One region of the Micrococcus sp. iso_229 genome, then DNA from elsewhere that is predicted to be linked to it. Evidence: predicted binding sites of a transcription regulator. Region 1 holds the regulator's gene; the other holds the start of a gene.
What was found. The regulator HspR, encoded in region 1, represses chaperone genes until heat shock. The targets are predictions, from matches to a motif close to AAGTTGAGTCNNNNNGACTCAACTT.
Positions count from the first base shown of each region.

Region 2: the regulator HspR is predicted to act here: its motif matches at 2,478-2,502, upstream of AC3RKA_RS07850 (Hsp20/alpha crystallin family protein).

Region 1 is NZ_CM176514.1:1,964,004-1,971,720, forward strand. It holds gene AC3RKA_RS09085 (hypothetical protein) at 1-522, opposite strand, end outside; gene AC3RKA_RS09090 (DedA family protein) at 723-1,469, shown strand; gene AC3RKA_RS09095 (hypothetical protein) at 1,475-2,809, shown strand; gene trmB (tRNA (guanosine(46)-N7)-methyltransferase TrmB) at 2,880-3,875, shown strand; gene AC3RKA_RS09105 (alpha/beta hydrolase) at 3,898-4,965, opposite strand; gene AC3RKA_RS09110 (heat shock protein transcriptional repressor HspR) at 4,944-5,495, opposite strand; gene AC3RKA_RS09115 (DnaJ C-terminal domain-containing protein) at 5,492-6,484, opposite strand; gene AC3RKA_RS09120 (nucleotide exchange factor GrpE) at 6,553-7,203, opposite strand; gene dnaK (molecular chaperone DnaK) at 7,362-7,717, opposite strand, start outside.
Region 2 is NZ_CM176514.1:1,708,688-1,716,404, reverse strand. It holds gene AC3RKA_RS07865 (sensor histidine kinase) at 1-607, opposite strand, end outside; gene AC3RKA_RS07860 (ABC transporter permease) at 604-1,398, opposite strand; gene AC3RKA_RS07855 (ABC transporter ATP-binding protein) at 1,395-2,366, opposite strand; gene AC3RKA_RS07850 (Hsp20/alpha crystallin family protein) at 2,594-3,076, shown strand; gene ychF (redox-regulated ATPase YchF) at 3,365-4,450, shown strand; gene AC3RKA_RS07840 (ATP-dependent nuclease) at 4,965-7,043, opposite strand; partial or broken gene AC3RKA_RS07835 (IS481 family transposase) at 7,227-7,717, opposite strand, start outside.

The DNA of each region.
Region 1 (7,717 bases):
GGCGTGGATCGCGGCGACCTTCTCGTCCTGGGCGTCGCGGATGGCCTGCACCTTGGCGTCGCGGGCGCCCTCGATGCGGGCGGCGCGCTTCTTGGCGGCCTTGCGGCGCTTGCCGGGGCGGTTGGCCACGGAGTCGGCGGTGATGGCCAGGCCGGAGCCGACCAGGAAGATGTCCTTGGCGACGCCGGTGCCCTCCTGGGACGGACGCACGCCGTCGGCCTCGGTCATCTCCGGGGTGTTCAGGTACATGGAGAACAGGCCGCCGGAGAACGCGGTCAGGGCGGAGCCGGCGAGCCAGCCCGGGACGAACGGGGCCAGCAGGGCCGAGCCCACGCCGATCTCGGTGCCCACGAGGAACTTCTTGAACTGCTCCGGCGACAGGTTGGCCAGCGCGGGCAGGCCGCGGGCGCCCATGTCGCGCAGGCCCTGGGCCTGCTCCGCGGAGATGCCGCGCTTGTTCAGGCCGGAGTTCAGGATGAACGCGCCGGAGGCCAGGCGCAGCGGAATCTGGACGATGCTCATGGAGTCTTCCTTCCAGTAGGGCCCGCGGCACGCACGTGGAGTGGGGTGTGGCGCGAACGGTCGGTGAGCGGTCAGCACCTCTGACACTACCAACGGCAGCCCGCTCCCGCCCGCCCGGAGGCGCGACTGTGCGCGCAGAGCGGACGACGTCGGCGCCTCCACCACGTCGCGGAGGCGGTCGATGATGGACAATGGGGCGCATGCTCCCCCTCGTCACACCCCTGACCGTGGCCGCCGCCGCGCCCACCGACTACGGCTGGCTCGGCAACATCGTCGTGGACATCATGGAGGCGGTCGGCCCGATCGGCGTCGGCCTGGCCGTCTTCGCGGAGAACATCTTCCCGCCCATCCCGTCCGAGGTGATCCTGCCCCTGGCCGGCTTCACCGCGGCCGGCGGCGCCTTCAGCCCGCATGCCGCGCTGGTCTGGGCGACGGTCGGCTCGATCGTCGGCGCACTGGCCCTCTACGGCATCGGCGCGTGGCTCGGCCGCCGCCGCATGTACCGCATCGCGGACCGCATGCCGCTGGTGGACATGGAGGACGTGGCCAAGACCGAGCGCTGGTTCATCCGCTACGGCTACTGGACCGTGTTCCTGGGCCGCATGGTCCCCGTGTTCCGCTCCCTGATCTCCATCCCCGCGGGCATCGAGCGGATGAACCTCGCGAAGTTCACCCTGTTCACGGCGCTGGGCTCCCTCATCTGGAACGCGATCTTCGTCTACGGCGGCTACGCGCTCGGGGAGCGGTTCCACGTCATCTCCGAGTACGCGGACGTCTTCTCCAACATCGTCCTGGTCCTGATCCTGGCCTTCCTCGCGACCTGGGTGGTCCTGCGCCTGCGCCGCGACGCCCGCCGCCGGAACGACCCGGACTGGCGCCCGCCGACCGCGGATGAGATGGCCGCCCGCGTCGAGGCCATCCTGGAGTCCTCCGGCCACCGGAAGTGAATCGCATGCGTCCCGTCCTGCCTTCCCCCCGCCGTGGCCGCGCGACCCTCGGCCTGGCCGCCGTCGCCCTGGTGGCGCTGAGCGCCTGTGCTCGCACCGAGCCGCAGCCCGAGCCTGCGCCCGACACGACGGCGGCCTCCGCCCTGCCGTCCATGGACATGGCCCCGTTCACGGTCGAGGTCCCCTCGCACGACCTCGAGCGGGTGCCGGAGGCGAGCGTCGCCGTGCTCGAGGGCGAGGACCCGGACCACCACGGGGCGTGGCTGCAGGTGCCCGGGGCGCCGGCCTGGTCGGAGGCCATGGCCGGGGCCGTGCGCGCCCAGATCGACCAGTACCGCCGGGACACCGACCCCAGCGCGGACCCGCGCCTGGAGATCCAGCCGCAGCTCGCCGTCGTGGCCGAGGACATCGCCGCGGCCCGCCTGCTCGCCACGGAACGGCGCGGCACGGACTCCGTGTCCACCTCGCACGTGATCTGGTACTCGGCCCGCGAGGACCGCGTGCTTGAGACCGCCGATCTCTTCACCCCCGACGGCTGGGACGCGTTCCGCGCCGAGGTGCGCCAGCGCATGGCCAACGACCCGGACGTGATCGGCTCGCGCCTGGACTCGGCGGTCGACGCGCCGGAGCAGGTGGAGAACCGTCGCGTCTGGGACGCGGTGGTCTTCCTCCCGGACGGCAGCCTGTTGCTCGAGGCGGACCAGGCGTCCATGGCGCCGGCCGCCGCGGGTGTGCTGACGGTGCGGATCCCCCGGGACACGGCAGCCCCCTGGCTGTCCGACCTGGGCCACGTCGCCGCGGACGCCGCCTCCGCCCCCGCCGACCTGCGTCTGCCGGACCGCTCCACCCCGACCCCCGAGGAGCAGCAGCCGGAGCCCGCCCCCGAGCCGGAGCCCGAGACGTCCTCGTGGACGGAGGAGGCCACCGGCGCACCCGTGCCGCCCCCGTCCGCGCCCGCCGACACGGCGGCCCCGACGCCCAGCGCGACCACTCCGGTGCCGAGCAGCACGGCCCCGTCCTCCTCGACCCCCGCGCCCACCCGCTCGGCCACGCCGTCCTCCCCGACGTCTCCCCCCACCTCGTCCTCCCCGACGTCTCCCCCCACCTCGTCCTCGCCGTCGGGCACGGGATCCGGCAGTCCGACGCCGAGCACCCCCGACCCGACGCCGACCTCCGCGACGCCGACCCCCACGTCCCCGAGCCCGTCCGGTCCGTCCACGAGCGCGCCGGCCACGGACCCCGCGCCGGACCCGACCGAGTCCGCGCCCGAGCCGACCGCCACGACGGCCTCGGCGCCCGCGTCGCCCACGTCGGGAGACCGCTCCAGCGGCACCCCCTGACCCCGGCGCCGGGCGCCGTCGTCGACCGCGGTCTGCGCCGTCGACGCACGGCCGTGGCAGGATCGGGGCGATGACTGAGCACCTCCCCCGCCCCCGCCCGGACGCACCCGGCCCCGACGCCGTCCCGCCGCCCGCCGAGCGCGTCCACGCGCACGACCACAATCGGGACAAGGACCCCGCCCTCGTCCGACGGGAGCCGGTCTCCTTCGTCCGGCGCGGTGCGCGCCTGAACGCGGGGCGGCAGGCCGTGTGGGACCGCCAGGCGGAGCGGGTCCTCGTGGACGTGCCCCGCGGCCGCGGCGCCACCTCGGTGGACACCCAGGCCCGACTGGACTGGGCGGGGGTGTTCGGCCGCGAGGCCCCCCTGCTGGTCGACATCGGCTCGGGGCTGGGCGAGTCCACGGCGCAGGCCGCCGCCGACCGGCCGGACTGGAACGTGCTCGCCGTCGAGGTCTACGTGCCCGGCCTGGCCGCGCTCATGACGCGCGTGGAGCAGCAGGGCCTGGAGAACGTCCGCGCCGTGGAGGCCAACGCCCCCGAGCTGCTGGACGCCCTGCTCACGCCCGGCTCCGTGTCCGAGGTGTGGGTGTTCTTCCCGGACCCGTGGCACAAGAAGCGGCACCACAAGCGCCGCCTGGTCTCCCCCGCCTTCGCGGACCGCGTGGCGCGGGTGCTCGCCCCCGGCGGGGTGCTGCGGCTGGCGACGGACTGGTCGGGCTACGCCGTGCAGATGCGCGAGGTGCTCGAGGCGCACCCGGAGTTCGAGAACCTCTTCCCCGGGCGCGCCGCGGGCGAGGACTCCCCGCTCACGCGGGTGCGCCGCGAGGGCAGGGAGACCGAGGTGGGTGCCCAGCCGTTGCCCGCGGGCTGGGAGCGCGCGGCCGAGGAGGAGCGGCCGCTGCGGGCCGGCCTGGGTGAGGCGCGGGCCGGCGCGGCAGCCGCGGACCCCGTGGACCACGAGGGCGGCTGGGCGCCCCGGTTCGAGGGTCGACCGATCACGAGCTTCGAGGCGAAGTCCCAGCGGGCCGGGCGTCTCGTGTTCGACCTGGCGTACCGCCGCCGCTGAGCAGGGGGCCCGACGGGACGGCTCAGGCCGGGGCGACCGGCCCGGCCGGGTCGGCGCCGTCCGAGACGGGCGGCAGCGGCAGGCCGGCGGTCACCCGCGCGGTCGCCGCGAGCGTCACGGACCCGGCGTCCCGGTAGCCCCTCGGGGCGTCCCCGGGGGCCGTCGGCGACCAGCGGGCCGTGTGGTGGCCGCGGACGGCGGCCCCCGCCAGGCCGGGCCGCGGGGCCACCGGCAGCACGGCGGCGTCCGTCCAGTCCCGACGACGGCCCACCGCACGGCCGACCCGGGCGAGGAGGTCGCCCGGGGCCAGGGCGCGGAACACCCGTCCGGACCGCAGGCCGAGGTGCGCGGCCCGGGCTGCCAGGGCGGCGGGCAGCCCGACCGCGCCCGAGACCACGAGGGCCTCGACGGGACGCTCGGCCGGCCACGGGGCCTCGGCGTCGTCGGGCTGCAGGCCCCGGTCCGCGAGCAGGCGCAGGGCGTGCGCGGCCACGAGCGAGCCGTACGAGTGGGCCTCCACGGCCCCGTGCACGGCGGTCCCGCGGGCGCGCAGGGCCGGGGCGGCGTCGTCGTCCTCCCCCGGCCCGTGGCGCAGGAACTCCCACCAGGCCCGCACATCCGCGGCGAGCATCGCGCCGCCGCGCCGGCCGGGGCCGTCGAGCACCACCCGCCAGGGCGAGGGCGCGGGGTAGCCGAGCCACGCGATGACGACGGGACGGGGTGCGCCGGCGGCACGCTGGGCGGCGGCGAGGTGGGCGGCCTCCCGGGCCGTCCCCCACATGGCCGTCTGGGGGCGGATGCCCATGCCGGAGACGAGCCAGGTCAGGTGGGTGGCGGTCGCGGGGTCCCCCGCGGCGACCACGGCGCGCGGACCGTCCGGTCCGTCGAGGACGTAGTCCAGCAGATGCCGGGCGGGCAGCTGCGGGTCCATGCCCTCCGGCTTGAGGGCGTGGACGATCCCGTCCAGGGCGCTGCGGGCCCGCCGGCCCAGGCCGTCGCGCCGGGCCATGTCGGTGCGCAGCCGCTCTCGGACGCGGGACCGTGCGGCCGCCCCGAACGACGCCCGGCTCAGTCCTGCTCGGGCTGCCACGTGAGCACCCGTCGGGGGACCGCGACGCCGGAGGGCAGCGTCCGCAGGACACCCGGGGAGGCCTGGCCCGCGGCGTCGGCCTCGGTCCGTGCCGCGGCCTGGCGGCGGGCGGCCATCCGGTCGGCGTACCGGGCCGAGACGTCGCCGCCGGAGCCCACGGTGAAGACGCGGGCCAGGCGGGAGGCGTGGTGGAGGCGGTCCACCTGGGCCGACAGTTCGACCACGGTGTCCTGCAGCTGCTCGACCTCGCGCTGCAGCGCGATCACGCGGCGGATGCCCTCCAGCGAGATGCCCTCGCCGCTCAGGGCCTGCACGGTCTGGAGCCGCTCGACGTCGGCCAGGGAGTAGCGGCGGTGCCGTCCGCCCTGGCGGGCGGGGACCACGAGGCCGAGCCGGTCGTACTGGCGCAGGGTCTGCGGGTGCATGCCCGCCATCTCGGCGGCCACGGAGATCACGAAGACGGGGGCGTTCCGGTCAGGACCCCGCTCGCGGCCGCGGTCCGCGCGGGCGGCGCCGTCGCGGGCGCTCACCAGGCGGCCTTCCGGGCCAGCTCCCGCCGCGGATCGTCGCCGGCCAGGGCGGACTGCAGGGCCTCGACGGCGGCGCGGGCGTCGTCGTTGAGCTCGGTGGGCACGGTGACGCGCAGCTCCACGAGCAGGTCACCCGTCCTGTTCCCGCGCTCGACACCGCGGCCCTTCAGGCGCAGCACGCGGCCGGACTGGGAGCCCGCCGGCACCTTCACCTTCACGGGGCGCTCCAGCGTGGGCACCTCGATCGTGGCGCCGAGGGCGGCCTCGGGGAAGGTGACGGGCACGGTGATGCGCAGGTCGTCCCCGTCCCGGTGGAAGAACTCGTGCTCGCGCACGCGCACGGTGACCAGCAGGTCGCCGCGGCCGGCCGCACCGGGCGCGCCCTTGCCGCGGGCACGGACCTTCTGGCCGTCACGGATGCCCTTCGGGATCTTCACCTCGATCGTCTCGCCGTCCGGGGCGCGCAGGGACACCGTGGTGCCCTGGATCGAGCCGCGGAAGGAGATCGTGGTGGTGGCGGTGCGGTCCGCGCCCTTCGTGGGGCGCGGCCGCGCGTAGCCGGCGTCGCCGAAGCCGCCGGGGCCGAAGCCGCCGGTCTGGCCTGCGGCGCCGCCGAACATCCCGCTGAACAGGTCCGACAGGTCGGGCCCGGACTGCGTGGTGCGGGGGCCGCCCCCGCCGCCGAACATGCCGCCGAAGACGTCCTCGAAGCCGCCGCCGTCGGCACCGCCCGGGGCGGAGAACCGGGCGCCGCCGCCCATCGCGCGGATCGCGTCGTACTCCTGGCGCTCCTGGGGGTCGCTCAGGACGGCGTACGCCTCCGAGATCTCCTTGAACTTCTTCTCGGCCGCCTCATCCCCGGGGTTCTGGTCCGGGTGGTGGGTGCGGGCGAGCTTGCGGTAGGCCTTCTTCACATCCGCATCGGAGGCGTCCTTGGACACCCCCAGGGTCGCGTAGAAGTCCTTGTCCATCCAATCCTGCGAGGCCATGGTGCCTCCTCTCGTGTGTATCGGTCAGGGGGTCGGCCGGCGACGGGGTGGGCCGCCGGCCGACGGGGTCACTCGTCTCCGGCGGAGACCATCACCTGGGCGGCGCGCAGCACGCGGCCGTCCCGGAGGTAGCCGTTGCGGAAGACCTGGACCACGTGGTCCGCGGGCACCTCTGCGTGCGGCTGGCGCATCACGGCCTCGTGCACGGCCGGGTCGAACTCGACGCCGGCCAGGGCCTCCTGGTCGTGACGCTCGAGGCCGAGGCCGGCCAGGGCGGTGTCGAGCTTGGTCGCGATGGCGGCGAACGGACCGTCCGTCAGGTCGCCGGCGGCGCGGGCGGCGTCGATGTCGTCGAGCACCGGCAGCAGCGCGGTGACGGCCTTGAGCACGCCGGCGTCCCTGGCCAGGTCGCGGTCGCGGTCCACGCGGCGCTTGTAGTTCACGTACTCGGCCTGCAGACGGCGCAGGTCGGTCTCGAGCTCGGCCTCGCGATCCGAGGCCGCGGGCTGCGGCGCCTCGGCCCCGGCCTCGTCGAGGATGCGCTCGGCCTGGGCGAGGGCGTCGCCGTCCTCGGCCTGCTCGGCCGCGCTCTCGGCGGAGACGCGGGGCTCACCGGTCTCGGGGTCGATGCGGCGACGGTCGTTGAACACGATGGGCTCCTCCTCGGAGCCGCGCTCGGCGTCGGAGGAGCCGTGCGGACGCTGCTGGTCGGCGCTCATGGTGTGTCCTTTCGAAGCGGGTGGGCGCGGCGGGTCCGCCGCGCGGGGGGGTGGGAAGGCCGGCGGGCCGGCCTGGCAGGGGCGCTGCCGGGCCGGCCCGCCGGCGTCGTGGGCCTCCGGGCGGGGCGGGCGTGGACGCCCGCCCCGGCACCGGGGTGTCAGGCCTTCTTCTCGTCGTCCTCGTCGACCACCTCGGCGTCGACGATGTCCTCGTCGTCGCCCTGCGGGGCGGCGGACTCGGCGCCGGCGTCGGCCGACTCCGCGCCCTGCTGGGCGTAGAGGGCCTCGCCGATCTTGACCTGGGAGGCCTGGAGCTTCTCGAACGCGGCGGCGACCTCGTCGTCGTTGTCCTGCTTCTCCAGGGCGGCCTTCAGAGCGTCGACGTCGGCCTGCACCTCGGTCTTGACGTCCTCGGGCAGCTTGTCCGCGTTGTCCTGCAGGAGCTTGTCCACGGAGTACGCGGACTGCTCCGCCTGGTTGCGGCGGTCGGCGGCCTCACGGCGCTTCCTGTCCT
Region 2 (7,717 bases), 260 kb from region 1:
CGGCGAGGTCGAGTTCATGCGTCATCTCCACGACCCGGTCGTCCCGGCCGATGGCCAGGCGCATGCCCACCAGCACCACCAGGACGACGGCGAGGTTGCCCAGCACGACGGGCAGCGCCGGATCGCCGGGGAAGAACAGCAGCCCGGCCGCCAGCACCGCGGCCACCGTGACACCGGCGCCGATCAGGCCCACGCGGAGCCGGTGGGGGAAGAGCCATGCGGCCACGAGGAAGGGGGAGTAGAGCAGGGCGTGGACGCCCAGGATCCGGGTCAGCACGGCCACGCACGCGGCGAGCACGAGCCAGGTGAGGATCGTGTTGGCCCAGGCAGGCCACGCGCGCACCGGGCGCGGCACCACGAACGCGGCCAGGTAGACGAGGACGAAGACCGCGATGGCCGCCACCCCCAGGATCGCCTCGCCCCGCCCGTCCCCGGGCGTGAACGCCCGGCGGAGGAGCTCGACGAGGACGAAGCCGAAGCTGATGAGCCACACCCCGGCGAACCCCAGCGTGGACGGCCACAGGTGCAGCGGCAGGACGGCGGGGTCGTGCTCCGCCGTGCCGACCGCCGGGCGGGCCGGCGCCGGGGATCCTCCGTCGGGGCTCATGCGCGGGCCGTCCGGGAGCGGGAGGCGAGCAGGCAGACCACTGCGAACACGGCCGTCCAGGCCAGCAGGTTCACGAGCGGCAGCCACAGCGGGTCCGCGGCGGCGGCGGGTTCCGTTCCCATCGGTGCCCTCTCTCCCTCCATCTGCGGCCACCGGGCGAGGACGCCGGCCCCGTACACCGGAGTGAAGCGCCCGATGTCCAGCATGATCCCCGAGAGCGGGACGAAGAGGTTCCCGAGGAAGCCGAACACCACCAGGGTGCCCGACGCCGCGGACACGGCGGCCTCCGAACGGAAGAGCAGGGCGGCCGCCAGGCCGAACAGCGCGAACGGCAGCGAGGACACCAGGGCGAGGGCGCCCGTCGTGAGCCAGCGCAGCGGGCCGTCGAGCTCGGCGCCCGTGAGCGCGCCCGCGGCGAGCACGGCGAGCACGGGCAGGGCGGCGATGGCCAGGGCCACGAGGCACTTGCCGGCGAGGTAGGCGCCCGGGGTGAGCGCGGTCAGGGAGAGCTGGCGGCCCCAGCCGGACTGGCGCTCGACGGCGGCCGAGCCGGCGATCGAGGTGGTGGCCATGACCGCCCCGTACACGGCCATGCCGGTCATGGTGTACGCGGACACGTTCCCGTGGCCGACGGGGAGGTCACCCCAGTCGGAGAGCGCGCCGAACATGAGGTAGAGCGCCACGGGGAGGACGACGATGAAGAACGAGCTCTCGATCATCCGCACGTTGCGGACGAACTCGCGGCGTGCGTAGCCGACCAGGCGGCCGGGGGCGGTGGTGGTCGTGCTCATGCGAGGGCCTCCTGCGGCTCGGAGGGTGCCGGCTGGCCGGCGTCGGTCAGGGAGAGGAACACGTCGTCGAGGGAGGCGTGGGTGATCGCCAGGTCCTCGACGAGGTGATCGTTCAGCAGGTGGCGGGCGACGTCGTCGCCGGTGACCGAGCCCCCGGCGGGGACGCGCACGCGCAGGCGGCTGGGGGAGAGGTGCTGTGGTTCGAGCTGGACGGCGTCCTGCGGCAGGTCCAGGGCGGCGGCGAGGCGGGCGGGCGCGTCCGGATCGTCTCCGCCGCCGGTCCAGCGGCCCGTGAGGGTGACGGACCCGCCGGTGGCGAGCTCGGCGGGCGTGCCGTCCGCGTGGATCCAGCCTTCGCGCATCAGGACGATCCGGTCCGCGAAGTCCTCGGCCTCGGGGAGGAAGTGGGTGGCGAACACGATGGTGCGGCCCCGGTCCGCCTCGGCGTGCATGGTGTCCCAGAAGTCGTGGCGGGCGCGGACGTCCATGCCCGCGGTGGGCTCGTCCAGGATCAGCAGCTCGGGGTCGGTGAGCAGGGCCAGGGCGAAGCGCAGCCGCTGGCGCTCGCCTCCGGAGCACTTCTTCACACGGCGGCCGGCCAGCCCGGTGAGGCCGGCGCGCTCGAGGGCGGCGGGCACGCCGATGTGGCGGCGGTGGCAGCCGGCCACCATGGCCACGGTCTCGCGGACGCTCAGGTCCTCCAGCAGGCCGCCCGTCTGCAGCACCGCGCCCACCCGGCCCTGGCGGACGGCGGCGACGGGGTCGGAGCCGAGGACGCGGACCGTGCCGTCCGAGGGCGGGCTGAAGCCCAGGGCCATGTCCAGCAGGGTGGTCTTGCCGGCGCCGTTGGGCCCGAGGAGGGCGAGGACTTCGCCGGCAGGGACGGTGAGGTCCACCCCGTCCACGGCCCGGACGGGTCCGAAGCGGCGGGTGAGTCCCCGGGTTGCGAGTGCGGGTGCGTTGCTCATGGGTCCAGCCTCGCCGCGGGGCGCGCCCCGCGGGAGCGGCAGACGTCAGGAATGCGCCATGACGGATGTCATGGGTGGGGCCACGCCGAGGCGGGCGGGCCGTCCTCCAGAAAGTTGAGCGGAGTTCACGCAGATTTCTGGAATAGGTTCGCCGGGCGTGCTGTTGTGGTGATCAGACGCCGCGGTGTCAGCGGCGCCCACCCGACTCCCGAGGAGAGTGAACCGACATGGCCCGTCCCATCGATCCGTTCCGCGAGATGGAGCGTCCCTTCCGTGAGATGGAGCGCCTGGTGAACGGTCTGACGACCCGCGCGACCGGCACCGCGTCCATGCCCATGAACCTGTACCGCGAGGGCGACGCCTTCGTCGCCGAGGTCGAGCTGCCCGGCGTCGACCCGGCCTCCATCGACGTGGACGTGGAGGAGCGCACGCTCACCGTCCGCGCCGAGCGCAAGGAGGACCCGGCCCGCGAGGACCGCCGCTGGCTCACCCGTGAGCGTTCCGCCGGCACCTTCGCCCGCCAGCTCACCCTGGGCGAGGGCCTGGCCCTCGACCGCATCCAGGCCGACTACAGCGACGGCGTCCTGACCCTCACCATCCCGGTGGCGGAGCAGGCCAAGCCCCGCAAGATCTCCGTCACCCACGGCGGCGCCGCCCCCGTGGCCGGGCAGACCGTGGAGGGCGAGACCGCCGAGGCCTCCGGCGAGTGATCGCCCTCTGACGGAGCCGCGCGGCCGGCGTGACCGGCCCGCGGCCCGTCCCCCCGAACGCAGATGCGGCGGGCCCCCACCGGGGGCCCGCCGCATCTGCGTGATGGTCAGGCGCGATCGGCCAGGACCAGCTGCGCGGCCTTCTCACCCGCACACGTAGTCGGCGACTTTCTCGTCGGTCTGCACGTTCACGCCCGGGGCGAGCTCCCGGCCGGCCCACTCCGCCACGGAACGGGGCCGGTGCGGGACGCCTCCGCCGCGGCGGACCCGCCGGTAGACTGCCGGACTGTGGCTTTGACTATCGGATTCGTGGGACTGCCCAACGTGGGCAAGTCGACCCTGTTCAACGCGCTGACGCGCCAGACCGTGCTCGCCGCGAACTACCCGTTCGCGACGATCGAGCCGAACGTGGGCGTGGTGAACCTGCCGGACGAGCGCCTGCCGCAGCTGGCCGAGATCTTCGGCTCCGAGCGCATCCTGCCGGCCACGGTGTCCTTCGTGGACATCGCCGGCATCGTGAAGGGCGCCTCCGAGGGGGAGGGCCTGGGCAACCAGTTCCTGGCGAACATCCGTGAGGCCCACGCGATTGCCCAGGTGGTGCGCGCGTTCGACGACGGCGACGTCGTCCACGTGGACGGCAAGGTGGACCCGGCCTCGGACATGGAGACCATCAACACCGAGCTGATCATCGCGGACATGCAGACCGTGGAGAAGGCGATCCCGCGCGTCGAGAAGGAGGTCAAGGGCAAGAAGAAGGAGCCCGCCGACCTCGAGGCGCTCAAGGCCGCGCTCGCGGTGCTGGAGCGGGGCGAGACGATCTTCGCCGCGAAGGACAAGGACAAGCTGGACATGGACCGGCTGCGGGAGCTGAGCCTGCTCACCGCCAAGCCGTTCATCTATGTGTTCAACTCGGACGAGGGTGTGCTGGGGGACGAGGCCAAGCAGCAGGAGCTGCGCGATCTGGTGGCCCCCGCCGACGCCGTGTTCCTGGACGCCAAGCTCGAGTCCGACCTGGTGGAGCTCTCTGAGGAGGAGGCCGCCGAGATGCTGGAGATGGCCGGGCAGGACGAGTCCGGGCTGGACCAGCTGGCCCGCGTCGGATTCTCCACCCTCGGCCTGCAGACCTACCTGACGGCGGGGCCGAAGGAGACGCGCGCGTGGACCATTCCGGTCGGCGCGACGGCGCCCGAGGCTGCCGGCGTGATCCACACCGACTTCCAGCGCGGCTTCATCAAGGCAGAGATCGTGAGCTTCGAGGACCTGATCGCCGCCGGCTCCATGTCCGACGCCAAGGCCGCCGGCAAGGTGCGTATGGAGGGCAAGGACTACGTCATGAAGGACGGCGACGTGGTGGAGTTCCGGTTCAACGTGTAGTCGAGGCCTTGTCGACGAACTGCCGCGGTCGGTGATCACTGTGTCCGAGACCAGGTGATTTGTATCGTGGTGGTGTGAATTGATCCATGCTTCATTATATTGATCAGGTGGCCACCCATGGGCATCATCCCGCTGCCAGTCCTTTCGACAAGTGTATCAGCGAAATCCTTAGAGTGAGTGCGTTCGAGTTGCGCAAGGTGGAGTTTCCAGCACTGTGACGAACGATCATCTTCACGGCACGATGGAGGATGTGGACTCTGTTGTTGGGGGGAGAGCCGGGTAGCTAGTAGCCGATGGCCCAGAGATTCCGATTGCTGCGGGGCACGTGACCGCGATCACCCAGTAATTTATGCGGTTCGTGAAGGCTGGATGCGACGACGGCGGTCTCATGGCGGTGCGCGTCTGGTCGCTGGTCTGTCCCGAAGCCTATTCGGTTATGGATGTGCTGAGCTTTCGAATCGCCGCCTAACATCTCGAAGTGAGGAGCCAAACAATGAAGTTTCTGGGTGTCGCATCAGTTGTATATCTTAGAGAATATGCCTTGGAGTTCCTGCACCACATCGTCAGCATATTCAGCATGGAGTTCGCGTAGAGCTTCAAGATTTGTGATTCTCTCGCAGAACTCAATTGCCGTCGCGACCTTGTCTCTGCCCGCGTCCGTCCGGCAGTAGGTCTCGAGGTCGCCCCGGCGCAGGACGAATACATTCTCTTCGGCGAGAGACGAGATTACGGTGTCGCGTGCAGAAGCGATCTCCTCCGAGGACGGATTTGCGAGTTCGTTCAGCTTGGCATCACCATTGCCAGCGTCGAAGAGCTCGCTCAGTGTCTCATCCAGGAGTCGGGCAACGTTATCGCTAGGAGCGTCGCGCCAGTTAGACAGGTGGGACTGCGCGGCAGACCACAGCTCCCTGGCATTTCGGCGACTGGTGATGCTCCGCACTGTCTTGCTATTAGACTCGCTATTATCAGAGATCCTTTCGCTGATCAGTCCCATCAGCCTTGAGTGCGCGGCTCGGGTCTCCGCATCTCGGGTCAGTTGCTCAAAGCCGCGCACGAGGGCATCCAAGTCGGTGATGACATGGATCGGGATCTTGAAGCTGGAGAAGAACTCCCTGTAGCGGTTGATGTTCCCCTTGCCGTCGATCTTCACGAACATGATGTTCTTGTCGATGTCGTCCCAGTCCTGATTGATCAATCGGGCCAGGTGTGGATAGGTGAAAGTGTCGCTGTCACCTTCGACCAGGACGACGCGCTGCGCAAAGAATGCGGCTTCGTTGTTCTCGTGTTGCACGATCTGGTAGGCGTCCCGATGACCGATCGTGAGGTCAACGGGGTGCGCGGTTACCCCATCATCGGTCTTCTGGAGCCGGGCGAAGCCCTCCGTCCCAGGGCGGAAGAACCCTGGAGAATGGGTCGTGACCAGCACCTGGTGCTCGTTCGAGAAGGTGCCCAGGGCTGCCATAAGCTGGCGCTGAGCACGGGGGTGCAGGTAGAGCTCTGGCTCTTCGAAGAGCAGTACATAAGAGGGGCGCGGCGATTCTGATCGCGTATCGTCGCTCAGGCCGGTGCTCCGAATGCTTGCGTACGCTCGGAGCAGGGCAAACAGGACAGTCCGTTTGAGGCCATCGCCCTTGCTGGAAATGGAGCCCTCGTGCCCGTCGTCGACGCGTAGTTCGGCACCGGATAGCAGCATGGATAGCGTCGGTGCGGGCACGTCCATGCGGAGTGAGACGCCGGGAAAGCTCGCGCGGACGAACTCTTCGATCGTCGATTCAATGCGCTGGACGGCCTCAAGTCGAGCGTCGACTTCCAATCCGTCGTCATTCAGAGAACGGTTGAGTTTCTGATACACGGAGCGGAACTGATCGTTGATGTCGCTGAAGTGGTCCGCTACTTCATCGAAGAGCAGTTCGAGAAGCTTGCTAAAGGCTGACGTCCCGGTGGACTTCGCCTCCACGGAGGCATCCTTCACGGCTTCGATGTAGATCACGGACGGGAGGAGCGGCTTGACGGACTGTGCGATGCCCGTGGGGTATGCGGTGGGTGTCTCTTCTAGTTCCTCGGGCGGAAGCTGCCCGACCAGTTCAGTCCACGCGTCTTTGACCTGCTGCTGATTCGGCGCTGCGGGTAGTGCGCCTTCCATCGGGGGCAGTAATTCGACGACCGCTTGACGGAGCTGAGCGCCCTTCTTTCCTTTGATTGTCGAGGCCAGTGATTCTTGGCTCCATGACGGGTCGCTTGGGCCAAGCTTCAAGTACCTAGATTCGGCTTTCCCGTCGATTTCCTGCGTGCGAACGATCGTGAGCACGCCGTCCCTGAGCATTTCGCGTACCCGGTCTCGATGGGTCTCGTTCACCCTTCGAAGATCTTCCTCGTCGATCCCCTCGATGCGTAGTTCGACGCTCGCCGGAAGTTCTGGGTTCCGGAAATCCTCGGCGCTGAGCTTCTTGTCTTCTAGGACGTACTGGATCGCATGGAGCACGGACGACTTCCCTGCGTTATTCTCGCCAATGAGGCACCCGAGCTGGGTTAGGGGGAGCTCGGTGTTACTGTGGGCGCGGAAATTCTTGATTCTGACATGGGTAAGGCGCACGGGAAGCTCCTAATTTCGGGTCTGCTGGCGGTATCGAAAAGATATGCGTCCGGCTCGCGTCTTCAGCCGCATCATCAATGACTGGGAGTAATTCAGCCTACCAAGCGAGGGGAGCGACGATCAGGCACCGACGCCTCGCACCCCATTCGGCTGGCGGGGGCGAACAGCTGGCCGACGCGGCCTGGTGTAGGAGGGCATGACGTTGTTGACTCGTACCGGGGCCAGCGAGGCCGGCGGGGCGTTCCCGCAGGAGGTATGAGGCCGATGGCAGTTGTAGTGGTTCACCCACACTGCCAACGCCTCACGCCGGGCCGTCTCTGAGGAGTACGGGCGGGCGTAGAGGACCTCGTCCACCATCAGCCGGTTGTACCGGTCGACCTTCCCGTTGTGACGCGGGGCGTAGGGGCGGATCGAGTCGGTGCCGGCCCCCGAGAGAGACCACCTTCGCGGTGAACTCCACGGCCCGGTAGTTGTTCCCGTTGTCTGTGACCACCCGGTCCACGGTGATGCCGTGGGCGACGAAGAACGCCCTCGCCCGGCAGAAGAACCCGATCGTGGTCACCGCCTTCTCGTCCTCCAACGCCTCGGTGTACGCCAGCCGGGTGTACCTGTCGATCGCCGAGTGCAGGTAGGTGTACCCGACCCGGCAGCCAGGCCCGCGCTTGGCCGCCCGC